Regions from separate parts of the Streptomyces sp. NPDC014894 genome, predicted to be linked through region 1. Evidence: riboswitches for the same ligand, from Rfam matches in the RefSeq annotation. Region 1 holds a riboswitch; the other holds the start of a gene.
What was found. A riboswitch is a leader RNA that binds a small molecule or an ion and turns the genes downstream of it on or off. The one in region 1 is predicted to bind S-adenosylmethionine.
Positions count from the first base shown of each region.

Region 2: another riboswitch for S-adenosylmethionine. It lies ahead of ACF089_RS14590 (aminotransferase class V-fold PLP-dependent enzyme); the one in region 1 lies ahead of thrC (threonine synthase).

Region 1 is NZ_JBIBWD010000012.1:107,489-122,792, reverse strand. It holds gene ACF089_RS27050 (ABC transporter substrate-binding protein) at 1-1,140, shown strand, start outside; gene ACF089_RS27045 (DUF3263 domain-containing protein) at 1,246-1,482, shown strand; gene otsB (trehalose-phosphatase) at 1,493-2,341, shown strand; gene ACF089_RS27035 (trehalose-6-phosphate synthase) at 2,382-3,791, opposite strand; gene ACF089_RS27030 (hypothetical protein) at 4,314-4,517, opposite strand; gene ACF089_RS27025 (glucosyl-3-phosphoglycerate synthase) at 4,655-5,599, opposite strand; SAM riboswitch class I at 5,744-5,892, shown strand; gene thrC (threonine synthase) at 5,909-7,207, shown strand; gene ACF089_RS27015 (MoaD/ThiS family protein) at 7,228-7,503, shown strand; gene ACF089_RS27010 (cold-shock protein) at 7,960-8,163, shown strand; gene groL (chaperonin GroEL) at 8,565-10,190, shown strand; gene ACF089_RS27000 (epoxide hydrolase family protein) at 10,378-11,562, opposite strand; gene ACF089_RS26995 (helix-turn-helix transcriptional regulator) at 11,616-12,584, shown strand; gene ACF089_RS26990 (alpha/beta hydrolase) at 12,745-14,313, shown strand; gene ACF089_RS26985 (hypothetical protein) at 14,435-14,932, shown strand; gene ACF089_RS26980 (FAD-dependent oxidoreductase) at 15,199-15,304, shown strand, end outside.
Region 2 is NZ_JBIBWD010000005.1:205,501-220,804, forward strand. It holds gene ctaD (cytochrome c oxidase subunit I) at 1-59, shown strand, start outside; gene ACF089_RS14550 (cytochrome c oxidase subunit 4) at 56-454, shown strand; gene ACF089_RS14555 (Ig-like domain-containing protein) at 616-1,863, shown strand; gene ACF089_RS14560 (hypothetical protein) at 2,053-2,454, opposite strand; gene ACF089_RS14565 (heme-copper oxidase subunit III) at 2,635-3,252, shown strand; gene ACF089_RS14570 (c-type cytochrome) at 3,330-4,142, shown strand; gene ACF089_RS14575 (Rieske 2Fe-2S domain-containing protein) at 4,139-5,218, shown strand; gene ACF089_RS14580 (cytochrome bc complex cytochrome b subunit) at 5,215-6,852, shown strand; gene trpD (anthranilate phosphoribosyltransferase) at 6,985-8,049, shown strand; SAM riboswitch class IV at 8,191-8,308, shown strand; gene ACF089_RS14590 (aminotransferase class V-fold PLP-dependent enzyme) at 8,515-9,888, shown strand; gene ACF089_RS14595 (glycerate kinase) at 9,840-11,042, opposite strand; gene ACF089_RS14600 (SLC13 family permease) at 11,079-12,491, opposite strand; gene ACF089_RS14605 (response regulator transcription factor) at 12,657-13,319, opposite strand; gene ACF089_RS14610 (ATP-binding protein) at 13,316-14,755, opposite strand; gene ACF089_RS14615 (hypothetical protein) at 14,742-15,152, opposite strand; gene ACF089_RS14620 (Lrp/AsnC family transcriptional regulator) at 15,231-15,304, opposite strand, start outside.

The sequences.
Region 1 (15,304 bases):
CAGAGCAGCAAGAATTACTGGACCGGACTCATCGAGGAATTCGAGTCGCAGAACGCCGACATCGAAGTCGAGGTCCAGATCGAACCCTGGACGGACGTGGACCGAAAGGTCGCGGAACTCGTCAAGGAGGGCAAGGCTCCCGACATGGCGCAGATCGGCGCGTACGCCGACTACGCGGCCGCCGACAAGCTCTACAGCGCCGACCAACTCCTTTCCGTACCGGTGCAGTCGAACTTCCTCGGCCCGCTGGTGAGCGCGGGCGAACAGCGCCGGGTGCAGTACGGACTGCCGTTCGCCGCCTCCACCCGGCTGCTCTTCTACAACAAGGAGCTGTTCGCGCGGGCGGGGGTGGAGAAGGCCCCCGAGACCTGGGCGGACCTGCGACAGGCCGCCGAGCTGCTGAAGGACCAGACGGACGTCACCCATCCGTACGCCCTGCCGCTGGGCCCCGAAGAGGCCCAGATCGAGACCATGATGTGGCTGCTCGGCGGTGACTCGGCCGGCTATGTGGACCCCAGCGGCAACTACTCCATCGACACCGCCGACAACACCGCCGTCCTCGACTGGATCAAGAAGAATCTGGTCGACACCGAGCTGACCGGCCCCGGGGCCCCCGGAGAGCTGAACCGCAAGGAGGCCTTCGCCGCCTTCACCAAGGGCGAGGTCGGGATGTTGAACGGCCACCCCTCGCTGATGAAGCAGGCCGAGAAGGCCGGCATCGAGCTGGGCAAGGTCCCGGTCCCAGGCCGCGACGGCAAGACGAAGGCCCCGCTCGGCGTCGCCGACTGGATCATGGGCTTCAAGGAGAACGGCAACAAGGACGAGATCGGCGACTTCCTGAACTTCCTCTTCAGCGACAAGAACGTCCTCGCCTTCGCCTCGCAGAACGATCTGCTGCCGGTGACCGTCTCCGCCTCCGAGGCGATGGAGACCGACCCGCAGCACAAGGATCTGCGGGAGTTCCTGCAAGAGCTGCCCAGCGCGCAGCTGCCCCCGGTCGACAAGACCTCCTGGGCCTCCGTCAGCGACGACATCAAGCGGAACATCGGCAAGGCGGTCGCGCCCGGCGCCTCCCCGGCCAAGGTGCTGGAGGGGATAGCGCAGAACGCGACGGCGGCCGAGGCCAGGGAAGAGGAGTAGCGAGCGCCCGGCACGGGGCCGCCGGACCGGCACGCCACGAGCCCGGCCCGCCCCGAAGCCCGACGCCCCCCGGCCCGCTCCCGCCCGCATGGCTATGTTGGACGTATGACCGACATCGAGCCGCTCAGCGAGCGCGAGCGGGCCGTCCTGGCCATGGAGCACCGCTCCTGGGCCGGCCCCGGCGCCAAGGAGCGCGCCATCAGGGAGCGGCTCGGGATCTCCCCGGTCCGCTACTACCAGCTCCTCAACGCCCTGCTCGACGACGCGCGCGCCCTGCGGCACGATCCCGTCACCGTCAATCGGCTGCGCCGGGTCAGAGACGAGAAACGCGAGCGCCGATAGGGTCGGGGGCATGGGCAGCTCCCCGTACGCGCATCCACTGCCGTCGCCGTCGACGCCCGCGGGCCGGGACGGTCTCGCCGCGCTCCTCGCACGGCCCCGAAGCGCCGTCGTCGCGCTCGACTTCGACGGCACCCTCGCCGAGATCGTGCCGGACCCCGAACAGGCCCGGGCCCACCCCGGCGCGGTGCCCGCGCTGGCGCGCCTCGCGCCGAAGGTCGCGTCGGTGGCGGTGGTCACCGGCCGCCCGGCCGGGGTCGCGGTCCGCCACGGCGGCTTCGCCGGGGCGCCCGGCCTGGACCGGCTGGTGGTCCTCGGCCACTACGGCTCGGAGCGGTGGGACGCCGTCACCGGCGCCGTGAACACCCCCGCCCCGCACCCGGGCGTCGCCGCCGTCCGCGCCGAACTGCCCGGCTTCCTCGACCGGATCGGGGCCTGGCGGGGCGTCTGGATCGAGGAGAAGGGCCGGGCGCTCGCCGTCCACACCCGGCGCGCCCAGGACCCCCTGGCCGCCTTCGAGGCCCTGCGCGAGCCGCTCGGCGCGCTCGCGGCCCGCCACGGCCTCGTCCTGGAGCCGGGCCGGATGGTCCTGGAGCTGCGCCCGCCGGGCATGGACAAGGGCGTCGCCCTCGCCGAGTACGTACGCGAGACGGGCGCCGAGACGGTGCTGTACGCGGGGGACGACCTCGGCGATCTGCCCGCCTTCGCGGCGGTGGAGAAGCTCCGCTCGGACGGGGCGGCCGGGCTGCTGGTGTGCAGCGGCGGCACGGAGGTGCCCGAGCTGGCCGAACGGGCCGATCTGCTGCTCCCGGGCCCGGCCTCGGTGGTGGAGTTCCTGGCCGCGCTGGCGGACCGGCTGTAGCCGCCCGGGTCCGGGCCCCCGGCGGGCCCGGACCCGGCCGCTACAGCGCGCGCAGCGCCTCCAGCTGGTCCAGGAACCAGCGGTGCGGCGGCAGGGCGGTCGCCGCGGCGGCGAGCCGGGCGGTGCGGCGGGACCGTTCGTCAGCGGGCATGGTCAGCGCCCGGTGCAGGGCCTCGGCGGTGCCGGTGACGTCGTACGGATTGACCGTGATCGCGTCCTCGCCCAGCTCCTCGTACGCCCCCGCCTCCCGGGACAGCACCAGCGCGCAGCCCGCGTCGGAGACGACGGGGATCTCCTTGGCGACCAGGTTCATCCCGTCCCTGATCGGGTTGACCAGGGCGACGTCGGCCAGCCGGTAGGCGGCGAGCGAGCGGGCGAAGTCGTCCTTCACATGGAGGACGACCGGCGTCCAGCCCTCGTCGCCGTACTCCTCGTTGATCGAGTCGGCGACCCGGCGCACCTCGGCCGTGTAGTCGCGGTAGACCGCCAGATCCTGCCGGGAGGGGTAGGCGAAGGCCACGTGCACCACGCGTCCGCGCCACTCGGGGCGGGTGTCGAGCAGCTCCCGGTAGGCGAGCAGTCCGCGCACGATGTTCTTGGACAGCTCGGTGCGGTCCACCCGGACGATCGTCTTCCGGTCGGGTCCGATCTGCTCGCGCAGGGCCGCCATCCGCTCGTCGACGTCGGGCCGGTGCGCCCGCTCGGTGAGGAAGCCGGCGTCCGCGCCGAGTCCGTGCACCCCGATCCGGGCCCCGGCGACGGCCTTCTCGCCGAGCACCCGGGTGGCGCAGTCGGTGAAGAGGTCGGCCCAGCGGCGGGTGAGGAAGCAGGTGCGGTCCGCGCCGAGGAGTCCGCGCAGCAGCTGTTCGGCGATGTCGTCGGGGAGCAGCCGGAAGTAGTCGGCGGGGGCCCAGGGGGTGTGCGAGAAGTGGCCGATCCGCAGATCGGGCCTCAGCTCGCGGAGCAGTCCGGGCACCAGCGCCAGATGGTAGTCCTGCACCAGCACGGCGGCCCCGTCGGCGGCGTGGTCGGCCAGGGCGCGGGCGAAGTCGCGGTTGTAGCTCTCGTACGCGCTCCACTGCCGGCGGAAGTCCGCGTCGAAGACCGGCTCCAGCGGGGTCTGGTAGAGCAGGTGGTGGACGAACCAGAGGACGGAGTTGGCGACGCCGTTGTACGCGGCGGCGTGGGTCTCCGCGTCGATGTCGAGCATGAGCACGCCGGGCTCGCCGATCCCGCGCCGGACCGCCTCGCGGTCGCCGTCGCCGAGCGCGGAGCAGACCCACAGGGCGTCCTCGTCGGAGCCGATGGCGGAGAGGCCGGAGACCAGTCCGCCGCCGCCGCGACGGGCGTCGAGGGCGCCGTCGTCGCCCAGCGTGTAGGAGATCGGGCCCCGGTTCGACGCGACGAGGATCTGGGCGCGGACCGGTGCTGCGGGGGGCTCGGAGACCATGTCGCGAAACCTAGCCCGTGGGGTGGGCCCTCAAACGTGCGTACGGCGGCCGTGTCTCCGGGTGGCTCACTCCCGACGGCGGGCGGCGCGCTCCCGACGGCAGGGGGACTCAGGCGCGACGCCGGGCGGCTCAGGCGGGAGGGCGAGCGGCTCGCTCCCGACGGCAGGGGGACTCAGGCGCGGCACCGAGCGGGTCGGGCGCGGGGGCGGGCGGGTCAGGCGCGGGGGCGGGCGGGTCGGGCGCGACGCCGGACGGGTCAGGCGCGGGGGCGGGCGGGTCAGGCGCGGCACCGGGCGGGTCAGGCGCGGCACCGGGCGGGTCAGGCGCGGCACCGGGCGGGTCGGGCGCGGGGGCGGGCGGGTCAGGCGCGGCACCGGGCGGGTCGGGCGCGGGGGCGGGCGGGTCAGGCGCGGCACCGGGCGGGTCGGGCGCGGGGGCGGGCGGGTCGGGCGCGGGGGCGAGTGGCTCACGCGCGGCCCCGGGCGGCTCGCCCGCGCCGGCCCGGCGCGCCCCCGCCCGGTTCACTCGTGGCGGCGGCCCCGCGCTGCCGCGAAGGCGACGACCGCGGCGGCGGCGAGGCTCAGGGCGAGCCCGCCGAGCAGCCACAGCCGCTCGGCCCCGGCGCCGGCCCCCGCTCCGCCGCCGCGGGCGGCCGGGCCGTCGGCCGCCGCCGGGCCGTGCAGAACGGCGCCGGCGAGCAGGGCGACGACCGGCGCCGCCGCCATCCGGCGGACACGGCCGGCCCGCCCCCCGCAAGGGTCTCGACGGACACGACGGACACGACGGACACGACGAATGCGGCGGACATGACCGGCATGACGCGCATAGTTCATATTTAGGATGTTCGGCGAGCGGACCGGACTCAGGCCGCGCGACGCGCCGTGTACTCGCGGATCTCCCGCATCGGCGGCCGCTCCTCGGTGTCCACCGGATGCGTACGCGGCACAAAGCCGTCCGCGCCGCGCTCGAACTGGGTCAGCGACGGCCGCACCAGATGGCCGCGCTCCAGCCTGAGCTGCGCCGTACGGTAGATCGCGGCCGCCATCCGGCCGAGCGCCTGCCCGTCCTGGTGGCGGTGTTTGCGGGAGCCGACGTCGACCTGGGCGAGCGCGTCCAGGCCCACCGCGCGCAGCGCGTCCACCAGGAGCCCCAGCTCCACCCCGTAGCCGACCGGGAAGGGCAGCCGCTCCAGGAGCGAGCGCCGGGCCGCGTACTCGCCGCCCAGCGGCTGGACGAACCCGGCCAGCAGCGGCCAGTGCAGATTGAGCAGCGGGCGGGCGACCAGCTCGGTGACCCGGCCGCCCTGCCCCGGGAGGTCGTCGAGGGGGCGGTCGTACATCGCCTTGACGAAGTCGACCCGCGGATCGGTGAGCAGCGGTCCGACGATCCCGGAGACGAAGTCGGCCGAGAAGTCCCGCAGATCCGCGTCGACGAAGCACACGATGTCACCGCGGGTCACCATCAGCGACCGCCAGAGCACCTCGCCCTTGCCGGGGACGGCCGGCAGCCGGGGCAGTATCGCGTCCCGGTGCACCACCCGCGCCCCGGCCGCGGCGGCGGTCTCGGCCGTACGGTCGGTGGAACCGGAGTCGATCACCACCAGCTCGTCCACGAGCGCGGCGGACCCCATCAGCTCCCGTCGGATGACGGTGACGATGTCGCCGACCGTCGCCTCCTCGTTGAGCGCGGGCAGCACCACGCTCACGGTGGCCGACGCCGACCGCTTGGCCGCCAGCAGCCTCGGCAGCGGGCGGTCGGCGGCCGACCAGGACCTCCTGGTCAGCCAGTGCTCCACTTCATCGAGCACGTGTACCCACTCCCCACAGCAGCCCTGTGACGCATCTCGCGGTGCGGACGACTATCTCAACCGTCCATGCCTTCGGTTACAGTCTTGAACAACGCGGACGCCCGTCGCATGTCGGGGTCGGTCCCGCGTTCCACAATCGAATACCGCTCATCCAGAGGGGCAGAGGGATACGGCCCGTTGAAGCCCCGGCAACCCTCCAGCCGGTCTCAGTCGCTGTTCAGCGCGTGAGGCTCCCGGCTCGGGAAGGTGCCAAATCCGTCTCATGGCGAGCCTCGCCATGGGAAAGATGAGGAGAAAGGGCCTCCCTCCATGCCTGTGCAGACTGATCCCGCCACCCCGGTCACCCCCGCCGCCTCCGTCGATCTCGGCCCCGCCGCGGCGCTGTCGTGCCGCGAGTGCGGTGAGCGCTTCGAACTGGGCCCGATCTTCGCCTGTGCTTCCTGTTTCGGCCCCCTGGAAGTCGCCTACGACCTTCCCTCCGACGGCCCCGAGGCGCTGCGCGCCCGGATCGAGGCCGGTCCGGAGAACATCTGGCGGTACGCGCCGCTGCTGCCCGTCCCCGCCGACGTGGCGGACAAGCCGAGCCTGGACCCCGGTTTCACCAAGCTCGTCAAGGCGGACAACCTCGCCCGTGAACTGGGCGTGACCGGCGGTCTGTTCGTCAAGGACGACTCCGGGAACCCGACGCACTCCTTCAAGGACCGCGTCGTCGCGATCGCCGTCGAGGCGGCCCGCGCCTTCGGCTTCACCACCCTGTCCTGCTCCTCCACCGGGAATCTGGCGGGCGCGGTCGGCGCGGCGGCGGCGCGGGCGGGCTTCCGCTCCTGCGTCTTCATCCCGCACGACCTGGAGCAGGGCAAGGTCGTCATGGCCGCCGTCTACGGCGGCGAACTGGTCGGCATCGAGGGCAACTACGACGATGTGAACCGTTTCTGCTCGGAGCTGATCGGCGACCCGCTCGGCGAGGGCTGGGGCTTCGTCAACGTCAACCTCCGCCCGTACTACGGCGAGGGCTCCAAGACGCTGGCGTACGAGATCTGCGAGCAGCTCGGCTGGCGGCTGCCCGATCAGATCGTGATCCCGATCGCCTCGGGCTCCCAGCTCACCAAGATCGACAAGGGGCTCCAGGAGCTGATCAAGCTGGGGCTGGTCGAGGACCGGCCCTACAAGATCTTCGGAGCGCAGGCGGAGGGCTGCTCGCCGGTGTCGGCGGCCTTCAAGGCCGGTCATGACGTGGTGCGCCCGGTGAAGCCGGACACCATCGCCAAGTCGCTGGCGATCGGCAACCCCGCCGACGGGCCGTACGTCCTGGACATCGCCCGCCGCACCGGCGGCGCGGTCGAGGACGTCACCGACGCGGAGATCGTGGACGCGATCAAGCTGCTGGCCCGTACGGAGGGCATCTTCGCGGAGACCGCGGGCGGGGTGACCGTGGGCGTGACCCGCAAGCTGATCGAGTCCGGTCTGCTCGACCCGTCGCTGACCACGGTCGTGCTGAACACCGGAGACGGCCTCAAGACCCTGGACGCGGTGGCCCCGACCACCGGACCCAGCGCGACCATCCGCCCCAGCCTGGACGCGTTCCGCGACGCCGGCCTGGCCCACTGAAACCCCTGGGAGAGCTGAACATGAGCGTCACCGTCCGTATCCCGACCATTCTGCGCACCTACACCGGCGGCCGGGCCGAGGTCACGGCCGAGGGCGCCACCCTCTCCGAGGTGATCACGGACCTGGAGAAGAACCACGCGGGGATCGCCGCGCGCGTCCTGGACGAGACGGGCAAGCTGCGCCGCTTTGTGAATGTGTACGTCAACGACGACGACGTCCGCTTCGAGCAGGGACTCTCCACCGCGACGCCGGACGGCGCGGGAATCTCGATCATTCCGGCGGTCGCCGGAGGCTGATCCGCCGGGCGTTCGCCGCGCCCGCCCGCCGTCCCATCGATTGCCCCCTCCGGGAGAGAAACGGAGGGGGCAATTCTGCAGGGTTGAACGCGCTACAGTTGGGGAACGCCCCTCGGCTGAGCGCGCCCCCTGGCATATGAGAATGCGCCGCGCGCGATAAGAAGCAGCCAATGTGTGCGCTTGATTTGTCTCTTAAGTCTCCTTTGCCGGGCCCGACTTGCCCCGGAATTTCTTGAATTCAGGCTAATTTCAGGATCGGCCATGCCCTGATTTCTCGTCCGATTGACCTGTTGCAGAGGGCAGTTGGGCAGATACATTCAGCCGCGGTCGACGCGTTCCGGCGCACACCTGTGGGGCCTTCCTCCGTCACTGGAGGGGCGGTTCACGGCGGGTGAGGTCTGACCCGGGTCCGCGAGGTGCGGTCCTGCGCAAGGGCCAGTAATAGGGGAGTTAGGCATGGCTCAGGGCACCGTCAAGTGGTTCAACGCGGAGAAGGGGTATGGCTTCATCGCGGTCGACGGTGGTGCGGATGTATTCGTCCACTACAGCGCGATCCAGATGGACGGATACCGCACCCTGGAGGAGGGTCAGCGAGTCGAGTTCGAAATCTCGCAGGGACAGAAGGGTCCGCAGGCGGACATGGTGAAGCTCGCGGTCTGATCCCGCGGTCCGATCCACACCTGCGACACCTGCGACGCGATCGGCCACCGACGCGCTCACGCATGTGGGGTCCGCATCCCGGAAACGGGGTGCGGACCCCACATGTGTGTGGGGTCCGCGCACGGGGGCGCGGGAGGCGTCCGGGGTGCGTTCGAGGCGTTCGGGGGGCCGGCCGGGGGACCGCCCGAGGGGCCGGTTCTCCCGAAGGCGCTTGCACTCGGAGGGGTCGAGTGCTAATCATTGGCGTTAGCACTCTCCTAGTGAGAGTGACAGAACATGGATCGAGTAGGTGAGGTCCGCGGGCCGGTGGGGCAGAGAACCACACGGCGCGCAGACCGTCCGTCGCGGGCGCCAGCGCGGTCCGGCCAGAGCTTCCCACCAGTCCGTGGAGGACACTTCACATGGCAAAGATCATCGCGTTCGACGAGGAGGCGCGGCGCGGCCTTGAGCGCGGGATGAACCAGCTCGCCGACGCCGTCAAGGTCACCCTCGGTCCCAAGGGCCGCAACGTCGTCCTTGAGAAGAAGTGGGGCGCGCCCACGATCACCAACGATGGTGTTTCCATCGCCAAGGAGATCGAGCTCGAGGACCCGTACGAGAAGATCGGCGCCGAGCTGGTCAAGGAAGTCGCCAAGAAGACGGACGACGTCGCCGGCGACGGGACCACCACCGCGACCGTTCTCGCCCAGGCTCTCGTCCGCGAGGGTCTGCGCAACGTGGCCGCCGGCGCCAACCCGATGGCCCTCAAGCGCGGCATCGAGAAGGCCGTCGAGGCCGTCTCCGGTGCCCTGCTGGAGCAGGCCAAGGACGTGGAGACCAAGGAGCAGATCGCTTCGACCGCCTCCATCTCCGCCGCCGACACCCAGATCGGCGAGCTGATCGCCGAGGCCATGGACAAGGTCGGCAAGGAAGGCGTCATCACCGTCGAGGAGTCCCAGACCTTCGGTCTGGAGCTCGAGCTCACCGAGGGCATGCGCTTCGACAAGGGCTACATCTCGGCGTACTTCGCCACCGACATGGAGCGTATGGAGGCGTCCCTGGACGACCCGTACATCCTGATCGTGAACTCCAAGGTCGGCAACGTGAAGGACCTCCTTCCGCTGCTGGAGAAGGTCATGCAGTCGGGCAAGCCCCTGCTGATCATCGCCGAGGACGTCGAGGGCGAGGCTCTGTCCACGCTGGTCGTGAACAAGATCCGCGGCACCTTCAAGTCCGTCGCCGTCAAGGCTCCGGGCTTCGGCGACCGCCGCAAGGCGATGCTGAACGACATCGCCATCCTCACGGGCGGCACGGTCATCTCCGAGGAGGTCGGTCTCAAGCTCGAGAACGCCGGCCTGGACCTGCTGGGCCGCGCCCGCAAGGTCGTCATCACCAAGGACGAGACCACCATCGTCGACGGCTCCGGCGACAGCGACCAGGTCGCCGGCCGGGTCAACCAGATCCGTGCCGAGATCGAGAACTCCGACTCGGACTACGACCGCGAGAAGCTCCAGGAGCGCCTCGCGAAGCTGGCCGGCGGCGTGGCCGTCATCAAGGCCGGCGCGGCGACCGAGGTCGAGCTCAAGGAGCGCAAGCACCGCATCGAGGACGCCGTTCGCAACGCGAAGGCGGCCGTCGAGGAGGGCATCGTCGCCGGCGGCGGCGTGGCGCTGATCCAGGCTTCCTCGGTCTTCGAGAAGCTGGACCTCGAGGGCGACGAGGCGACCGGCGCGAACGCCGTGCGGCTCGCGCTGGAGGCCCCGCTCAAGCAGATCGCCGTCAACGGCGGTCTCGAGGGCGGCGTCATCGTCGAGAAGGTGCGCAACCTGCCCATCGGTCACGGCCTGAACGCCGCGACCGGCGAGTACGTCGACATGATCGCCGAAGGCATCATCGACCCCGCGAAGGTGACCCGCTCTGCCCTGCAGAACGCGGCCTCCATCGCGGCGCTGTTCCTGACCACCGAGGCCGTCATCGCCGACAAGCCGGAGAAGGCCGCCGCGGGCGGCGCTCCGGGCGGCATGCCGGGCGGTGACATGGACTTCTGATCCCCCGCGGATCGGCAGCTCCAGCAGTACGAAGGGCGGCACCCCTCTCCCAGGGGGTGCCGCCCTTCGGCGTGCCGGACGGTCCAGGCCGGTCGCGGCGGACGGTCGGCGGCCGGCGGCCCGCTCGCGGCCGGCGGGCCCGGCGCGGCGCTCCCGCCGGCCGCCCGCCGCGGTGATCCGCCCGCGGTCACCGCAGCGGGCGGAAGAACTCCCTGATGTCCGAGGTGAGCAGCGCGGGCTCCTCCAGCGCGGCGAAGTGCCCGCCCCGGCCCTCCACATCCGTCCAGCGCGTGATGGTGTGCTCGGTCTCGGCGTACCGCCGGATGCCGACGTCGTGCGCGAAGACGATCGCCGCCGTCGGCACGCCGGAGTTCTCCGCCGCCTCGCCCCAGCCGGACTCCTGCGCGTACCCGACGTACGCCGCCGAGCCCGCCGTGCCGGTCAGCCAGTACAGCATCACATTGGTCAGCAGCCGGTCGCGGTCGATCACCTCGTCCGGCAGCGCCGTCCTCGGATGCGTCCACTCGCGGAACTTGTCCATGATCCAGGCCAGCTGTCCGACCGGGGAGTCGACCAGTCCGTGGGCGAGGGTCTGCGGGCGGGTGGACTGGATCGAGATATAGCCGAACTCCTCGGCCATGAAGGCCTCGATCCGCGCCGCCCGGTCCAGCTCCAGCGGGGTCAGCGCCGCGCGCTCCTCCTCCGGCAGCGGCATCGGGGGCATGGGCCCCGGGCCGCCGTTCACATGGACGCCGACGACCCGGCCGGGCTCGGCCCGGCCCAGCTCCGGCGCGACCGCCGCGCCGATGTCGCCGCCCTGCGCGCCGTACCGCTCGTATCCGAGTCTGCGCATCAGCTCCGCCCAGGCCCGGGCGATCCGCGCCGTGTCCCAGCCCGCGTCGGCGACCGGGCCGGAGAAGCCGAAGCCGGGCAGCGAGGGGATCACCACATGGAAGGCGTCCTCGGCGCGTCCGCCGTGGGCGACCGGGTCGGTGAGCGGGCCGATCAGATCGAGGAACTCCACCACCGAGCCGGGCCAGCCGTGGGTGAGGATCAGCGCGGTGGCGTCCGGCCGGGCCGAGCGCACATGGAGAAAGTGCACCCGCTGGCCGTCGATCACGGTGGTGAACTGGGGAAAACCGTTCAGCTCGCGCTCGGCACGGCGCCAGTCGTAGCCATGCCGCCAGTAGTCGGCCAGCTCGCGCAGCCAGCCGGACGGGACCCCGGCGCCCCAGCTCCCCGCCCGCTCCCCCGTCACCTCGCCGGGCAGCGGGGCGGCCCACCGGGCGGTGTCCAGCCGGGCGTGCAGCGCGTCCAGCTCGGACTGCGGGACGTCGATCCGGAAGGGGGTGATGGCTTCGTCGTTCGTCATGACACCACCGTAGGATCCGCCTAGGACAGTTTCCGCCCCAGCTCTGGAAGGTCATGCCGACCGCCGCCTCCGCCCGACTCCTCCGGCTGCTCTCCCTGCTCCAGGAGCGGGCCGACGCCCCGGGCGCCGAGCTCGCCGCCCGGCTCGGCGTCGATCCCCGTACCGTCCGCCGTGACATCGACAAACTGCGCGAGCTGGGCTATCCCGTGCACGCCACGCCCGGCGCGGCCGGCTACCGGCTGGGCCCGGGCGCCAAGCTCCCGCCGCTGCTGCTGGACGACGAGGAGGCGGTCGCCGTCGCCGTCGGTCTGCGCGCCGCGGCGGCCGGCGGCGTCTCGGGCATCGCGGAAAGCTCCCTGCGCGCGCTCGCCAAGCTCCGGCAGATGCTCCCCGCCCGGGTCCGGCACCGGGTCGACACCCTCCAGTCGGTCATGGACGCCCTGCCGTCCGGCGGACCCGCCGTCGACCCCGCCGTACTGACCGCGGTGGCCGCCGTCTGCCGCGCCCGCGAGCAGTTCCGCTTCGACTACGCCGACCGGGACGGACAGCAGGCCGTCCGCCGCACCGAACCGCACCGGCTCGTCCACACCGGCCGCCTCTGGTACGTCGTCGCCTGGGACCTGGACCGCGACGACTGGCGCACCTTCCGCGTCGACCGGCTCCGCCCCCGGGTCCCGACGGGACCGCGCTTCACCCCGCGCGAGGCCCCGGAGGGGGGCTTCGCGGGCCATACGGCCCGGGGGATCTCGACCTCGGCGTACCGCTACCGGGGCCGGTTCACCCTGCGGGCGCCGATCGCGGCGGCGGCGGAGCGGATCCCGCCGACGACGGGCGTCCTGGAGGAGGTCGACGAGCACAGCTGCGTCCTCCACGCGGGCTCCGACTCGCTGGACGAACTGGCGTTGTATGTGGCGCTGTTCGGATTCCGCTTCGAGGTGCACGAGCCCCCGGAGCTGGTCGCGCGGGTCAGGGAGCTGGCCGGGCTGCTGGCCGGGGCGGCGCCCCAGGAGCCCCTTCCTTAAAGGGTTTTCGCCCCCGTACCGCTACCCCGCGCGAACGATTCCTCGCGGCGGCGTCCATCCTGAGGCGTAGCGAATGACCGTCCGGCCGGATGTTTACCGGAGCCGGACGGCGCGAGAGGGTCAGCCCTGACCCGTTCAACTGCCCTTAAGGACGTACTCGATGCAGAGACGACGACTCGTGCCCGTGCTGGCGGTGAGCGTCATGGCGACGCTGGCCCCCGCGGTCGCCACCACCGCGAACGCCGCCCCGGCCCCCGCGAGTCCCCTGGCCCAGTACGCCAAGCAGAAGCCGTCGTGGAAGCGGTGCTCCCCGGAGCTGCCCGCCGCGTTCCAGTGCGCGAAGATCAAGGCGCCGCTCAACTACGCCAAGCCGGGCGGCAAGAAGATAGACGTGGCGATATCCCGCTACAACACGAGCGTCAAGGGCAAGCGGCACGGCGTGCTGCTCTCCAACCCCGGCGGCCCCGGCGGGGACGGTCTCAGCCTGCCGCTGGAGTTGAAGGGGGCGCTGCCCAAGTCCGTGACGGAGCGGTACGACCTCATCGGCTTCAGCCCCCGCGGCGTCGGCCAGTCCGCCGCCATCAGCTGCGGGCTCTCCGACGGCGACATGCGCTGGCCACGCCCGTACCAGGCGAAGACCTTCACCAAGGACGTCGCCTGGGCCAAGGGCGTCGCCGACAAGTGCCGCAAGAAGGCCGGGGACAAGCTCCCGCACGTCACCACCCGCAACACCGCCCGGGACATGGATCTGATCCGCACCGTCCTCGGCGAGAAGAAGCTGAACTACCTGGGCTACTCCTACGGCACCTACCTCGGCGCCGTCTACGGCCAGATGTTCCCGAAGCAGACCGGCCGTTTCGTCCTGGACAGCGCCGTCGACCCCAAGCTCGCCTGGCGCGGCATGATCCAGGTGTGGGCCGAGGGCGTCGAGCCCGCCTTCCAGCGGTGGACGAAGTGGACGGCGGAGCGCTCCGCCACGTACAAGCTCGGAAACTCGCCCGCGAAGGTCAGCAAGACCTTCTGGGACCTGATCGCGCAGGCGGACCGCAAGCCGATCGACATCGAGGGCGAGAAGTACGACGGGTACGCGCTGCGCGACATCATGCGGCAGCAGTTCTTCAATGTGCGCGCCGCCGCCGACATCGTCGTGGAGCTGAAGAAGTACGCCTCCGCGAAGAAGACCTCCGGCCGTGCCCTGCCGCTGCCGCAGGCCCCCCGGCCCGCCTTCCTGAAGCCCGCGCCGGCCGACAACGGTGACGCGGTCTTCTGGGCCGTCGCCTGCGGGGACAACTCCGCCGCCTGGTCGCGCGACACCGAGCGCTACCGCAAGGACGCGATCCGCGACAAGGCGCGCTACCCGCTGTACGGGGACTTCGCGTCCAACATCAAGCCGTGCGCGTTCTGGAACAAGTCCGGCGAGGCCGCGACCAAGGTCGACAACAAGGTCGGCTCGCTGATCATCCAGAACGAGTGGGACTCGCAGACCCCGCTCTCCGCCGGTCTCGGACTGCGCAAGGCGATGCGCGGCGCGAAGATGGTCACCGTCAAGAACGGCGAGGGCCACGGCGTCTACCTCTTCGGCGGCAGCGCCTGCGCGGACAAGGCGGGCACGGACTACCTGACCACCGGGAAGCTCCCCGCCAAGGACACCACCTGCACCGCCCCGGCCCCCCGTAAGTCGGGAACGGCCCCCTCCTCCCCGCTCCTCCCCCAGCCCAACCGCTTCTGAGCAGGCCGGGCGGGTCCTTCGCCGAGGACCCGCCCCGTCCGCCGTCCGCCGGGCCGCGCTCCCCGGGTCCGGCCGGGCCCGGGGAGCGTGCACCGGCGGCGGGCGTGACACCATCGGGAGCGTGCTCGACATCGGCTACTCCCTCTCCCCGCGCTTCCCGGACCCCCCGCAGACCGACTACCGCCGGGCCGACACCACGGACCTGCGCCACGACCTCTTCTGCGGCGACGTCTATCTCGCCGACACCAAGGCCGACCGCGAGGTCTCCACAGCCTGGGGATGGGTCCCGGTCCTCGACTTCGCGTGGGCCCTGTGCGACATCGTCGAGCGCCTCGACCGCGACCCCAGGGGCAGCAGGGCCGCCGCGCCCCAGCGCGCCGAGCTGGACTTCACCGAGTCCGCCGACCGGATGCTCTTCGAGCGGCGATTCGGCTGGGTCGACGTGGAGGCCGACTGGATGCGCCGGGACGAGCCGCCGCTCAGCTTCAGCCACAGCGAGCTGCGGCGTGAGGCGAGGGACTTCCTCCAGGACGTGATCGCGGATCTGACCGATCTGCACGAGGACCTCGGCGAGAACCCCGTCGTCTGGGACCTGATGGCGCGCTTCCCGCGCATCTGACGGGCCCGGGCGCGACCCCGCCGTACGCCCGCGCGCACCCCGGCCGCACGCGCGCACCCCGGCCGCACGCGCCGCCGTCGTACGCCTCCCGCACGGCCGCCGTGCGCGTCCCCCGCCCGCGCCGCCGGGTCCCGGGGCCGCCCCCTTCGTACGCCCCCGCGCGCCGCATCGCGGTCCGCGCCGCGCGATGTCACAAACCGCGCCCCGCCGCCCGTCTCTCTTCCCGGAGCACCCGACAGCTCCCCGAGGACGAGGAAAGGGCAGCCATGCACCGCGTCACCATCGTCGGCGGCGGCTTCGCCGGGCTCACCGCGGCCATCGCCGCCGCCGAGTCCGGATTCAGGGTCACGCTGTACGAGTCCCACCGCGCCC
Region 2 (15,304 bases), on a different contig from region 1:
TCGAGAATCGCGGCGAGGTCGACAAGGCCCTCACCGCCGGGAAGGAGGCGGCCAAGTGAAGATCCAGGGAAAGATGTTCCTGTGGCTGAGCGTCTTCATCCTCGCCGTCGCCATCCTGTACGGCGTGTGGTCGAAGGAGCCGGCCGGCACCACGGCGCTCTTCATGGCGTTCGCCCTGAGCCTCATGGTCGGCTACTACCTGGCCTTCACGGCCCGGCGCGTGGACGACATGGCGCAGGACGACCAGGAGGCCGATGTCGCGGACGAGGCCGGCGAGGTGGGGTTCTTCTCCCCGCACAGCTGGCAGCCGCTCTCGCTGGCCATCGGTTCGGCGTTCGCCTTCCTCGCCGTGGCCGTGGGCTGGTGGCTGATGTACTTCTCGGCGCCGCTCATCCTCATCGGCATCTTCGGATGGGTGTTCGAGTACTACCGCGGTGAGAGCCAGAACCAGTGACCCGCTGATTCCGGCGATCGCCGTACCGCCCGCGCGACCACCTCGCGCGGACGGACAGACGGTCCGGGCCCGGCTCCCCCTCACTCGTGCGGGGGAGCCGGGCCCGCCCGTTTGTACGCGTTCAACGCGCCGTCGCGATGCGGCATTCATACCGTGAGGCTATGAACCAGACGCCGCGCCTCAGCTCCGTTCTCCGCTGCACCCTGCTGGTCCTGGCCCTGGGGGCGGCCGCGACCGCGTGCGGCGAGACGAAGAGCCACCCGCTCTCCGCCAAGCCCTTCGACGCGGCCCGGCAGATCGCCTTCAACACCCCCGCCGGGGCCGCGAAGGCCAGCCCGGACAAGCCCTTCGAGGTCACCGTGAAGGGCACGGAGGGCCGGATCACCGATGTGACGGTCGTCGACGACTCCGGTCACCACCTGGCGGGCGAGCTGGCCGCCGACGGCAGCCGCTGGCGGTCCACGGGAGCCCTGTCGGCCGGCGCGAAGTACACCGCCCGGGTCGCCACCGAGGACAAGAAGGGCGCTCCCGGCACCCGTACGCTCGGTTTCGAGACCTCCCCGGCCAAACGCCGCCTGACGGTGGGTTTCGGCCCGGAGGCGGGCACCTACGGCGTCGGCCAGCCGCTCATCGCCGAGCTGAGCCTGCCCGTCAAGGACCGCGAGGCGCGGGCCGTCATCGAACGCGGCCTCAAAGTCGACTCAAAGCCGTCGGTCGAGGGCGCCTGGCACTGGGTGGACGACCAGAATCTCCACTTCCGGCCCAAGGACTACTGGCCGGCCGGCGCCAAGGTCACCGCCTCCAGCAACCTCCAGGGCGTCAAGGTCTCCCACCAGCTCTACGGCGGGGCCTCCGAAGCGCTCAAGCTCACCATCGGCGACCGGGTCGAGGCCATCACCGACGCCTCCTCGCACTACATGACCGTGCTCCGCAACGGAGAAGTGATCAACACCATTCCGATCACCACCGGCAAGCCCGGATTCTCCACCCGCAACGGCGTCAAGGTGGTCCTCGGCAAGGAGTACTTCGTCCGGATGCGCGGCTCCAGCGTCGGCATCGGCGGCTCCGAGGCGTACGACCTGCCGGTCTACTACGCCACCCGGGTCACCTGGAGCGGCGAGTACGTCCACGCCGCGCCCTGGTCCATCGGATCCCACGGATACGCCAACGTCAGCCACGGCTGTACGGGCATGTCCACCGGCAACGCCGCCTGGTTCTACGAGACCGTGCGCGAGGGCGACCTCGTCCACGTCGTCAACAGCATCGGGGACGACATGGACACCTTCGGCAACGGCTACGGCGACTGGAACCTCTCCTGGGCCGACTGGCGCAAGGGCAGCGCCCTCGTCGGCGCGACCAGGGACGGCAGCAGCACCACCGACGTGGCCCGGCTCAGGCCCCGGATCTAGCGCCCGGCCCGGGCCCCGGCCCACACCGGGATCAGAGGCTCCCGCCCGCCGGGTCCGGCGCGCCCGCGCCCGGACCGCGCCCGGATCAGGCGGAGAACCGCCCCTGGACCGGGCGGATTCCCGCCCCGGGGGCGGCCGCGGGCCGCCCGGAAGCGGCCCGGGGCCGGCCCGCCCCCGGGGAACGGGCCGTCAGGCCCCCACGCCGAGCCTCTCGCGCAACAGCGCGGCCAGCGCGTCCGCGAACTCCACCGGGTCCACCGGAAGCGTCACAGCGGCCTCAGCGCGGCTCCAGGTGGCCAGCCAGGCGTCCTGGGGGCGTCCGATCAGGAGCAACACGGGCGGGCAGTTGAAAATCTCGTCCTTGATCTGCCGGCAGACGCCCATGCCGCCCGCGGGCACGGTCTCGCCGTCCAGCACACAGACGTCGACCCCGCCCTCGTCCAGCTGCTTGAGCACGGCCGGCAGGGTCGCGCACTCGATGAACTCGACCGGGGGGACATCGGCCGCGGGCCTGCGACCGGTGGCCAGCCGCACCTGCTCACGGGTGTTGGCGTCATCGCTGTAGACCAGCACGGTGGCGGTCGGCTGCATTGTTCCTCCGCGTCGTCGGGGCCCTCTGGATCAGGTACCGGTGGGCCGGATGCTACTCGCTCCCCCTGTTCGTAAACAGCGGTTCGGACACCCTGCCGATGGGCCGTTCGGGCAGCACAGCGGCCACTGACACACCGAACGGCACCCCCCGGAGTGAGGGCGGGATAAGCGACCGACATAATGTCGGTCGTGGCGACAGCAACGACAGTAGAAACCGGGCACGCGCACCCGTCGGTCAATCGGCCGAACCTCGTCAGCGTCGGAACCATCATCTGGTTGAGTTCCGAGCTGATGTTCTTCGCGGCCCTCTTTGCGATGTACTTCACTCTGCGCTCGGTTACGGGTGCCGAGTTCTGGTCCTCGAAGGCCGACCTTCTGAACTTCCCGTTCTCGGCGACGAACACCACGATCCTGGTGCTCTCCTCCCTCACCTGCCAGCTCGGCGTATTCGCCGCCGAGCGCGGCGATGTGAAGAAGCTGCGCACGTGGTTCATCATCACGTTCATCATGGGATCGATCTTCATCGGCGGTCAGGTGTACGAGTACACCGAGCTGGTCCAGCACGGGATCTCACTCTCGTCGGACCCGTACGGCTCGGTGTTCTACCTGACCACCGGCTTCCACGGACTGCATGTGACAGGCGGCCTGATCGCCTTCCTGCTGGTCCTGGGCCGGACCTACGCGGCCAGGAGATTCACCCATGAGCAGGCAACCTCCGCCATCGTCGTGTCCTATTACTGGCACTTCGTCGATGTCGTCTGGATCGGCCTCTTCGCCACGATCTACATGATCAAGTAACGGGCGTGGGCGCTCGCGCCCGAAGCAGACACAGTCCAGAAGCATCGACGCAGAAAATCCTGACACCGGGGTAATCCGTGAAAAAGCTCTCCGCACGACGACGCCATCCGCTGGCGGCGGTCGTCGTCCTACTCCTCGCGCTGGCGGCCACCGGGGGGCTGTACGCCGCGTTCGCGCCTGCGGACAAGGCACAGGCCGATGAAACCTCCCAGTCCCTCGCCATCGAGGAGGGCAAGAAGCTGTACACCGTGGGCTGCGCGAGCTGCCACGGAACCGGCGGCGAGGGCACCACTGACGGCCCGTCCCTCGTCGGTGTCGGCTCTGCCTCCGTCGACTTCCAGGTCGGCACCGGACGTATGCCGGCGCAGCAGCGCGGCGCACAGGTGCCGAAGAAGAAGGTCATCTACTCCCAGGCCGAGATCGACCAGCTCGCGGCGTACGTCGCCTCGCTGGGCGCCGGTCCGATCACGCCGACCGAGGATCAGTACAGCCCGAAGGGCGCCGATGTCGCCCGGGGCGGCGACCTCTTCCGCACCAACTGCGCCCAGTGCCACAACTTCACCGGCAAGGGCGGCGCGCTGACCGAAGGCAAGTACGCCCCCACCCTTGAGGGCGTCAGCAACAAGCATCTCTACGAGGCCATGCAGACCGGCCCGCAGAACATGCCCTCCTTCCCCGACGGCGTGATGCCGGAGAAGGAGAAGAAGGAGATCATCGCCTACGTCGAGACCATGAACGACCCGAACAAGGCATCGAGCCCCGGCGGTCTGACGCTGGGCGGGCTCGGTCCCGTCAGTGAGGGTCTGTTCGCCTGGATCTTCGGTCTGGGTGCGCTGATCGCAACCGCCGTCTGGGTCGCGGCCCACACCGCTAAGGCCAAGAAGTCATGAGTAGCCAAGACATTCCAGAAGAGAACCTGCCGGTCGAGCAGGGCGCCGCGCACGGCGCGGCAGGGCACGGCGGCACCGCCGTGGCCCAGCGTGTGGACGAGGACCCGTTCCACGACCCGGGGCTGCCGGCTCACAAGCCGCGCATCCAGGACATCGACGAGCGGGCCGCCAAGCGGTCCGAGCGCACCGTCGCGCTCCTGTTCACGCTCTCCATGCTCTCCACGGTCGCGTTCATCGCCAGCTTCGTCGCCTTCCCGGTCGACAAGCTCGTCTACATCTGGCCCTTCGGCCGGGTGAGCGCGCTGAACTTCTCGCTGGGCTGGACGCTCGGCGCGGCCCTCTTCTTCATCGGCGCGGGCGCGGTCCACTGGGCCCGCACGCTGATGTCCGACGTGGAGGTCGCCGACGACCGGCACCCCATCGAGGCGTCGCCCGAGGTGAAGGCCCAGGTGCTGGCCGACTTCGCGGCCGGCAACGAGGAGTCGGGCTTCGGCCGCCGGAAGCTGATCCGGAACACGATGTTCGGCGCGCTGGCGCTGGTGCCGCTCACCGGTGTGGTGCTGCTGCGCGACCTGGGCCCGCTGCCGGAGCGCAAGCTCCGCGAGACGCTCTGGGCCAAGGGCAAGCAGCTCATCAACATGAACACGCATGAGCCGCTGCGTCCCGAGGACATCACCGTCGGCTCGCTCGTCTTCGCCATGCCCGAGGGCCTGAAGGACGACGCCCACGACTTCCAGATCCAGATCGGCAAGGCCGCCCTGATGATCGTCCGGATCCGTCCGGACGACATCAAGGACAAGCGCGAGCTGGAGTGGTCCCACGAGGGAATCGTGGCCTTCTCCAAGATCTGCACCCACGTCGGCTGCCCGATCAGCCTGTACGAGCAGCAGACACACCACGTGCTCTGCCCGTGTCATCAGTCCACCTTCGACCTCTCCGACGGAGCCCGGGTCATCTTCGGCCCCGCCGGTCACCCCCTTCCGCAGCTGCGGATCGGTGTGAACGCGGAGGGCAACCTCGAAGCGCTCGGCGACTTCGACGAGCCTGTCGGTGCGTCCTTCTGGGAGCGCGGATGAGTACTACTGCCACTGACACCAAGCGCCCCGAGCGCAAAGCACCCGCGGGTGAACGGGTCGCGGACTGGGCGGACGGCCGGCTGGGCATCTACAGCCTGGCCAAGGCCAACATGCGGAAGATCTTCCCGGACCACTGGTCCTTCATGCTGGGCGAGATCTGCCTCTACAGCTTCGTGATCATCATCCTCACGGGTGTGTATCTGACGCTGTTCTTCAGCCCGTCGATGAACGAGATCGTCTACCACGGCAGCTACGTCCCCATGCAGGGCGTGCGCATGTCGGAGGCGTACGCCTCGACCCTGGACATCAGCTTCGACGTCCGCGGCGGTCTGCTCATCCGGCAGATCCACCACTGGGCCGCGCTGATCTTCGTCGCCGCGATGATGGTCCACATGATGCGCGTCTTCTTCACGGGCGCGTTCCGCAAGCCGCGCGAGGTCAACTGGCTGTTCGGCTTCCTGCTGCTCGTCCTGGGCATGTTCACCGGCTTCACCGGTTACTCGCTCCCGGACGATCTGCTCTCCGGCACCGGTGTCCGCTTCGTGCAGGGCGCGATCCTGTCCGTGCCCATCATCGGCACGTACATCTCGATGTTCCTGTTCGGCGGAGAGTTCCCGGGCCACGATTTCGTCGGCCGGTTCTACTCGATCCACATCCTGCTGTTGCCGGGCATCATGCTCGGACTGCTGGTGGGCCATCTGATCCTCGTCGTGTACCACAAGCACACGCAGTACCCGGGTCCCGGCCGGACCGAGAAGAACGTCGTCGGCATGCCGCTGCTGCCGGTCTACATGGCCAAGGCGGGTGGCTTCTTCTTCCTGGTCTTCGGCATCATCTCGGTGGTCGCCGCGGTCGCCACGCTGAACCCGATCTGGGCACTCGGTCCCTACCGGATCGACCAGGTCTCCACCGGCGCGCAACCCGACTGGTACATGGGCTTCGCCGAGGGTCTGATCCGTGTGATGCCAGGCTGGGAGATCAACGCCTGGGGCCACACCCTCGCCCTGGGCGTGTTCATCCCGCTGCTGGTCTTCCCGCTGGTGCTGGGCGCGATCGCGGTCTATCCGTTCATCGAGTCCTGGGTCACCGGGGACAAGCGCGAGCACCACATCCTGGACCGTCCGCGCAACGCCCCGACCCGTACCGCCTTCGGTGTGGCGTGGCTGTTCGCGTACTTCATCATGCTGCTCGGCGGCGGTAACGACATCGCCGCGACCCACTTCAATCTGTCGATCAACGCGATCACCTGGTTCGTCCGGATCTTCTTCTTCGCCGGACCGGTCATCGCCTTCATCATCACGAAGCGGATCTGCCTCGGCCTTCAGCGCCGCGACCGGGAGAAGGTGCTGCACGGACGCGAGTCCGGCATCATCAAGCGCCTGCCGCACGGTGAGTTCGTCGAGGTGCACGAGCCGCTCAGCCAGGGTGAGCTGTACCGCCTCACGGCCCACGAGCAGTACCGGCCGATCGAGATCGGCCCGACCGTGGACGAGAACGGCGTCGAGCGGAAGGTGTCGCTCGTCAAGAAGACCCAGGCCAAGCTGAGCCAGGGCTTCTACGGCGAGGGGAACCAGATCGCCAAGCCCACCGCCGAGGAGTACAAGGAGATCACCAGCGGCCACGGCCACCACTGATCACCTGAACCGATCGTCGCGATCGCCACAGCGAGAGCCCCGTCCAGGCACTGGACGGGGCTCTTCGCCGTCCCCGGGGCTGGATAGGGTGGAGTCTTAACCCTTATTCCCAGCTGGACCCTGGAGCGGACCATGAACGTTGTGACCCCGGTAGGCGGCGACAGCGTGGCGGACCTCTCCTGGCCCGGCGTGCTGAACTCGCTCCTCGACCAGCGCGACCAGAGCGCGGACGCCACCGCCTGGGCGATGGACCGGATCCTCAGCGGCGCGGCCACCGACGCGCAGATCGCCGGATTCGCGGTGGCGCTGCGGGCCAAGGGCGAGACGGTGGAAGAGATCTCCGGACTGGTGCGGACGATGTACGCGCACGCGCGGCTCATCGAGGTGCCGGGGCCGAGCGTGGACATCGTGGGCACGGGCGGCGACGGCGCGAAGACGGTGAACATCTCCACGATGTCCGCGATCGTCGTCGCGGGCGCCGGGGCGAAGGTCGTCAAGCACGGCAACCGGGCGGCGTCGAGCGCCTCGGGCGCGTCCGACGTGCTGGAGAAGCTCGGGGTCAATCTGGAGCTGACCCCGGAGCGGGTGGCCGAGGTCGCGGAGGAGGCGGGGATCACCTTCTGCTTCGCGGTGAAGTTCCATCCGGCGCTGCGGCATGTGGCGGCGGCCCGCAAGGAGCTGGGGATCCGTACGACCTTCAACTTCCTCGGTCCGCTGACCAACCCGGCCCGGGTGAAGGCCCAGGCCACCGGGGTCGCCGACGCCAGAATGGCCCCCATCCTCGCGGGCGTGCTCGCGGAGCGCGGCTCCTCGGCGCTGGTCTTCCGCGGCGACGACGGGCTGGACGAGCTGACGACGACGGCGACGTCGCGGGTGTGGGCGGTACGGGACGGCTCGGTGCGGGAGCAGGCCTTCGACCCGCGGGACATCGGGATCCCGCTGGTCCCGGTGGAGGCGCTGCGGGGCGCGGACGCCTCCTACAACGCGGAGGTGGCGCGGCGGGTCCTCGCCGGCGAGAAGGGGCCGGTGCGGGACGCGGTCCTGCTGAACTCGGCGGCGGCGCTGGTCGCCCTCGACCCCGCCGACGCCCCCCTGGAGGACCAGCTCGCCGCCGGCGTCACCCGGGCCGCCCACTCCATCGACTCCGGCGCCGCCGCCGCCGCCCTCGACCGCTGGGTCGCCGCGACCAACGCCTGACCGAGCCCGCCGCGCCGCCGTGACACCCCGCCGTGACACCCCGCCGGGGCGTCACGGCGGCGTCGGCGCGGGGCGGGCGCCGGATTCCGGGATGCGGGACAGGGTTGCGCGGCCAAGTGTCGTTGGCATACCGTCCTTGCAGGTCATGAGCGACAGCGACTACGGCCCCGGCCCGCTGTCCGGCAACCCTCCGTCCGTGGCGGGGTGCCCCGGGTGAAGACCAGGCCGTAGGCAGCGAGGTCTGCGGCAAGCGCGGACCCCTGCACGCCCTGGGGTCCTGGTCCTCAAGGGAGCAGTCTCGTGAGCAAGCGAATGCGATAGGGCTGAACGCCCCTTCTTCAGCACACCCTCCACGCGCGGCGACCGCCGCGCCCGAGGCACCCCCCGGCACGCCGCCCTGCGGTGACGCACGCCCGCGTCCGGGTCCATGAAGCCATTCAGCCTGTCCCGCCGGGAGATTCCGCCATGTCCGCACGCCCCAGCACCGCCGTCGACACCGCCCTCAGCGCCCCCCTCCCCGTCCTCGGCCGCGAGGTCACCGTCCCGCTGGTCACCGGCGGCGAGGTCACCTACGCGGCCCTGGACTACGCCGCGAGCGCCCCCGCCCTCCAGCGGGTCTGGGACGACGTCGCCGCGTACGCCCCGTACTACGGCAGCGTCCACCGCGGCGCGGGCTATCTCTCCCAGCTCTCCACGGACCTCTTCGAGAACAGCCGCCGGACCGTCGCCGAATTCCTCGACTGCCGCGAGGACGACCAGCTCGTCTTCACCCGGTCCACCACCGACTCGCTGAACCTGCTGGCCGCGGCGCTCCCCGCCGACTGCCAGGTCTTCGTCTTCGAGACCGAGCACCACGCCTCGCTCCTGCCGTGGCGCGACGCCCAGGTCACCTACCTCAACGCCCCGCGCACCCCGGCCGAGGCCGTCACCACGCTGGAGCGCGCCCTCGCGGACCGCGACCCCTACGGCCCCGCCCTGGTCTGTGTCACGGGCGCGTCCAATGTGACCGGCGAGCTGTGGCCCGTGAGGGAACTCGCCGCCGCCGCCCACGCCCACGGCGCCCGGATCGTCCTGGACGCCGCCCAGCTCGCGCCCCACCACCCGCTCTCGGTGCGCGAACTGGACGTCGACTGGGTCGCGTTCTCCGGGCACAAGCTGTACGCCCCGTTCGGCTCCGGCGTGCTCGCCGGCCGCGCCGACTGGCTGCGGAGCGCCGAGCCGTACCTCGCGGGCGGCGGGGCCTCCCGCAAGGTCGCCCGCCGCGCCGACGGCGGCGTCGAGGTGGAGTGGCACTCCACCGCCGCCCGCCACGAGGCCGGCTCGCCCAATGTCATCGGCGTCTACGCCATCGCCTCGGCCTGCAAGGCCCTCACCGAGGCCGGCTTCGACACGCTCGTCGCCCGCGAACAGCGGCTGGTCGCCGAGGTCCGCGCCGGTCTCGCCGAGGTCCCGCAGGTCAAGGTGCTCTCGCTGTTCGGCGACGACGCCCCCCGGGTGGGAGTGATCTCCTTCGTGGTCGAGGGCTGGAACAGCTCCCACTTCGCCGCCGCCCTCTCCGCCGAGTACGGCATCGGCGTCCGCGACGGGCTCTTCTGCGCCCACCCGCTGGTCCGCACCCTGCTCGGCAGCGAGCCGCAGGATCCGGGCGAGTGCGGCGCCCCGGAGAGCGAGCCGGGGGAGAAGTCCCTCAACGCGATCCGCGTCAGCTTCGGCGCCGGCACCCCCGACGAGCACGTCGAGCGCTTCGTACGCGCCGTGCGGGAGCTGGTCTCCCAGGGCGCGCGCTGGAACTACCGCACCGAGGACGGCCGCTGCGTCCCCGACACCGCCTCCGCGTGAACCGGTAGCCGCGTCCCGATCAGGATCATCCGCAGGGCGCGCTCGGTGGCGTCGGTGAGGAACTCCCCGCCGCGGCCGAGCGCCTCCGTGAGCGTGACCGGCGCGGGCAGGATCGAGCTGTACGCGTCCACCCCGGTCGAGCGCACCAGATGCGCGCCCTCCCCGATGGTCCCGGCCAGCGCCAGCACCTCACGCCCGTACAGCTTGGCGCGCCGCGCCACCTCCGCCGGCACCTTGCCGCGCGGGGTCTGGTGGTCGAGCGCGCCCTCGGCGGTCAGCACCAGATCGGCGCGGGCCAGCCGGGCGTCCAGGTCCAGATGGTCCAGCAGCACGTCGAAGCGGGGGAGCAGCTGCGCGCCGAGCGCCGCGAGCCCCGCGCCCAGACCGCCGGAGGCCCCCGTACCGGGCCCGCCGTACAGATCGGTCCGGACGTCCAGATCCCGGGTGAGGACGTCGGCCCAGTGCTCCAGGCCCGCCGCGAGCTGCTCCACCTGCGCGGGCGTCGCGCCCTTCTGCGGACCGAAGACCCTGGCCACCCCGCGTTCGCCGCACAGCACGTTGAAGGGGTTGCAGGCCACCCGGATCTCGGTCCCGGCCAGCCGGGGATCGAGCCCCGAGGCGTCGATCCGGGCCAGCCGGCCCAGCTCCCGGCCGCCGTACGGCAGTTCCCGGCCGTCCGCGTCCAGCAGCCGCGCGCCCAGCGCCTGGAGCGCGCCGGCCCCGCCGTCGGAGGTCCCCGAGTCGCCGCAGCCCACCAGGATCCGCCGGACGCCGGTGTCGAGCGCGGCGGAGATCAGCTCGCCGACGCCATGGGTCGTGGTCGCGCCCGGGTCGCGCAGATCGCGCGGGACGAGGGAGAGCCCGGCGACCGCCGCCATCTCCACCACGGCGGTCTCCTCCCGGTCCCCGAGGAGCGCGAAGTGGGTGCCGATGCGCTCGCCCGTCGGCCCGGTGGCCCGCAGCCGGACCAGCCGTCCGCCGGACGCGGTGGCCAGCGCCTGGGCGGTGCCCTCGCCGCCGTCGACCAGGGGGATCAGATCGATCTCGGCGTGGGGCACCACCCTGCGCACGCCCTCGGCGATCGCCTCGGCGGCGGACTGGGCGGACAGGGACTCCTTGAAACCGCTGGGGGCTACGGCGAATCGGTTCAGCATCGTTTGTACTCCTGACAGAGGGGAGGGTTGTCCGCGTCAGCGGAGCGGCACACCGAGCAGCGGCCAGACGGCGACCGCGAACAGCAGCACCAGCGCCGCGGTCATCGGAGCCAGCACGGCGGAGAGCCTGAGCAGATCGCGCGGGGTGTAGGTGGGGGTGCCGGGGATGTCGGCGAAGAGGGTCACCGGCTTCGCGGAGGCGGGCAGGGTGTGGCAGAAGCCCGCGGCGGCGGTGGAGGCGAGGGCGGCGGCCACCGGATTGACCCCGGCGCCGACGGCCGCGGCGACCACCAGCGGCACCAGGACGGACGATCTCGCCGACCGGGACTGGAGCACCAGATGCGCCACGGTGGAGATCGCCACCACCACCGTCAGGAAGAGCCACGGCGGCAGATCCAGCGGCACCCCGCCGACCAGCCACTTCGCGGCCCCCGAGTCGGCGAGCGCGACGCCCATCGCCATGGTCGCCGCCATGAACAGCAGCAGGGACCAGGGCACGGTCTTGAGCGCGTCCTTGAGCCGTACGGTGCCCAGGGCCGGCGACGCCGCGACTATGGCGCCGATCAGCGCCACCACGGCGGGCGGCACCCGGTGCAGCGGTTCGCTGCACCACAGGGCGACCACGGTGGCCAGCAGCAGGGCGCAGCGGGTCTCGGCGGGCTCCCAGGGCCCGGTGACGGGCTTCTCGCTGTGCTCCTGGATCTCCTCGGCGGTGATGTGGACGGGGCCCAGGCGGTCCGCGCGGCGGGTGGTGGTGAAGAGCACGGCCTCCGCGGCCAGATGGGAGGAGACCACCGCCAGCGGCAGACCGATCATCAGCCACTCGGTGAACCCGATGCGCTCCCCGGCCGCCTCCCAGAGCACCGACACGGTGATGAGGTGGGCTCCGGCGCCGATCAGGGTGGCGACCGCGGAGAGCAGGATGACGGTGGGGAAGAGCAGCGCCAGCATCACCACCAGCCGCTTGCGGTCCGACAGGGCCTTCGCCAGCGCGAGGAAGACCGGCATGGCGAGGGCGGCCCGGCCGGAGGTGGCGGGCACCGCGAAGGCGGTGACCACGAGCGCCGCGGTCGTGAGATGAACCAGCTGCCGCACCGTGCGGGCCCCGCCGACGAGGAAGGCGGCCGCCCGTCCGGCGAGCCCGGTCCGCGCCACCGCGGCGGCCAGTACGAAGGCGCAGATCAGCAGCCACACGGTGTCGTCGCCGAGGGTGCCGAACAGCTCGTCGCTGCTGATCACCCCGGTCGCGGTGAGAGCGAGCCCGGCGCCGAGGGCGATGTAGGTGTCGTCGATCGGCGTACCGATCCAGGCGCAGGTCGCCAGGGCGAATACGGCGAGGGTGATCCGGGCGTCCCCGCTCAGTCCCGGGAAGTTCCCCGGGACGATGAGGAGCGCGCAGATGCTCAGGGCCACGCACAGGGTCGCCGCTTGTCGCAGGTTCAAGGTCACATGAGAAAGGTTTCACCCGGGCGGTGAGCGCTCCATGAGCACTTCATGAAAGGAACTTCACGCGGCGCGGCCCGTGGAGCGGGCGAAAAGAGGGCCCGGGGCCATGGGCCCCGGGCACGGCCGAGCGAGGGCGGTCCCGGAGTCCTCGGACCCGGGCCGGCGGTCTCACTCGGGCAGCCGATACCCCATCCCCCGAACGGTCTCCACCCGTCCGGCCCCCAGCTTCTTCCGCAGGGCGCGGACGTAGACGTCGACGATGTTGGAGCCGGGGTCGAAGTCGTAGCCCCAGACGTGCGACAGGATCTGTTCGCGGGAGAGGACCTGTCCCGGATGGCGCAGAAACAGCTCCAGCAGGACGAACTCGCGTGCGGTCAGATCGACGGTCCGCTCGCCGGAGCGGGCCCGGCGGGTGCGCAGGTCCAGCGTCAGCTCGCCGTTGCGCAGCACCGTCACCTCGGGGGCGCGCGCCGCGGTGCGCAGCCGCAGCCGGACCCGGGCGAGCAGCTCCTCGAAGCGGAACGGCTTGGTCATCCAGTCGTCCGCGCCGCCCTCCAGCCCGGCGACGGTGTCCCGTACGGAGTCCCGTGCGGTGAGCACGATCACCGGCACCGAGACCCGGGCCTCGCGCAGCTGGCGCAGCACGGTGAAGCCGTCCTTGCCGGGCAGTCCGATGTCGAGCACGATCAGGTCGAAGCCGCCGGTCACGGCGTAGTCGTAGGCGGCCTCGCCGTCTCCGACGACGGTGGTGGTGAAGCCGTTGGCGCGCAGCCCCTTCTCCACGAAGGAGGCGATGCGCTCCTCGTCCTCGACGATGAGTATCCGGTTCACAGGGTCGCTTCCTTCTGGAGTACGAGGACGAAGGTGGCGCCGCCGCCGTCGGTGGGGCGCAGCTCGACCCGCCCGCCGTGACCTTCGGCTATGGCCTTCACGATGGCGAGTCCGAGGCCCGCGCCGGTGGCCCGCGCGCCGCGCCGGGCGGTCCCGCGCCGGAACCGTTCGAAGATGACGTCGGCGTCCTGCGGCTGCACTCCGGGCCCGGTGTCGGCGACGAACAGCTCGATGCCGTCCTCGTGGCTGCGGGAGCCGATGGAGACGCGCTGGCCGGGGACGGTGTGCTGGACGGCGTTCTGGGCGAGCTGGACCATGGCCTGGGTGATGCGCTGCGCGTCCACATGGACCTCGGCGTCGGCGACCCCGGCGAGCTTCCACTCGCGTTCGCCGAGCGCCCGCGCCTTGACGTAGACGTCGGCGGTCAGCTCGCCGAGCTGCACGGGCTCGGGGGTGACGAAGTCGGGGCGCTCGGCCTTGGCGAGCAGCAGCAGGTCCTCGACGATGCGGCTCATCCGGTCCAGCTCCTCCATGACGATCCGTACGGTCTCCTCCCGTTCTCCCGGATCGTCGCCCATCAGCTCCAGATGGCCGCGGACGATGGTGATGGGGGTGCGCAGCTCGTGGCCGGCGTCGTCGACGAACTCCCGCTGGGCGGCGAACGCGCGCTCCAGCCGGTCCAGCATGGCGTTGAACGTCTCGGCGAGCGCGGCTATGTCGTCGCGGCCCTGGACGGGGATGCGCCGGGTCAGATCCTGCTCGGTGAGCTGGGCGGCGGTGGTGCGGACCAGCCGTACGGGCTGGAGGATGCGCCCGGCGACGGCCCAGCCGACGCCGGTCGTCATCAGCAGGGCGACCCCGGAGATGGCGAGCAGCATCAGGAAGATGTCGTTGGCCTTGTCCTGTTCGCCCTTGGGGTGGATGGCGACGACGAAGGCGGCCGGTTCGTGGGAGGGACCGGAGTCGATCTCGACCTTGGCCCAGCGGACCTCGCCCTGCGGGCGGTTCAGGGTGCCGGTGGCGTGCGGCGAGTTGAAGACCGCGGTCCGCGAGGCGGTGTCGTCGGCGAGCGGGTGGTAGGCCCTGGCCTCCCGCTCCTGGGCCTTGCTGGCGGGGGCCATGCCGGGGACGCCGACCAGGCCGAGCAGCTCCTCGTCCGGGTCGGCGTACTGCCGGGCCAGGAAGACGCGGAGCAGCGGGTTGGGGTCGGTGAACTTCTTGCCGTCGCTGGGGTCCACTCCCTGGGCGACGAAGTTGGCGAACTCGGCGGCCTCCTGGACCAGGAGGCCGTTGATCCTGTGGTCAACATCGCGTAGCAGTACGGAGCGGGTCGCCGTGGCCACCGCTCCCAGGGCCACTGTCATGACGAGCAGCAGCCAGAGCATGATGCGCAGCCGTGCGGAGACCCAGCGGCGTACGGGGTCAGCCGTCGTCACCGAAGTCGTCGCCGCCCGGGCCGTCGTCGCCCTGTCCGTTGCCGTCGTCGTCATTGTCGTCGCCGCCGCCCGGGGGGTTCTCGCGTACCGGAGGCCCGGACACGGTCTCGTCCACCGGCTGCGAGGGGGTGCTCGGCTGCTGGGTGGTGACCGTCTCGTCGCTGGGGACGGGGCGGGGGGAGGAGGGCCCGGCGGAGGACTCCGGGGAGCCGGGCTCCGGGGACTGGGGCGCGCCCGGCGAGCCGGACGAGCCCGCGGGCGTGCTCGTCTGCAGTTCCACCTTGGGGGGAACCTTGCGGTCGTCGGGGCTGTCGGTGAGGGCGTAGCTGGTCACCGCGATCCCCAGGGGGATCGCGACGACCGCGGCGAGTGCCGCTATGCGATGAGAGAAGACCATGTGTTCGATAGTGGCCAGACCACGGGAGACGCTGGATGAGACGAAGATGAAGAAGTCCTCATCTTGAGGGTTCCGGGGTCAGGAATCCAGTCCAATCGCGAACGCGGCCTCGAGATCGTGCTGTGAGTAGGTGCGGAACGCCACATGCGTGT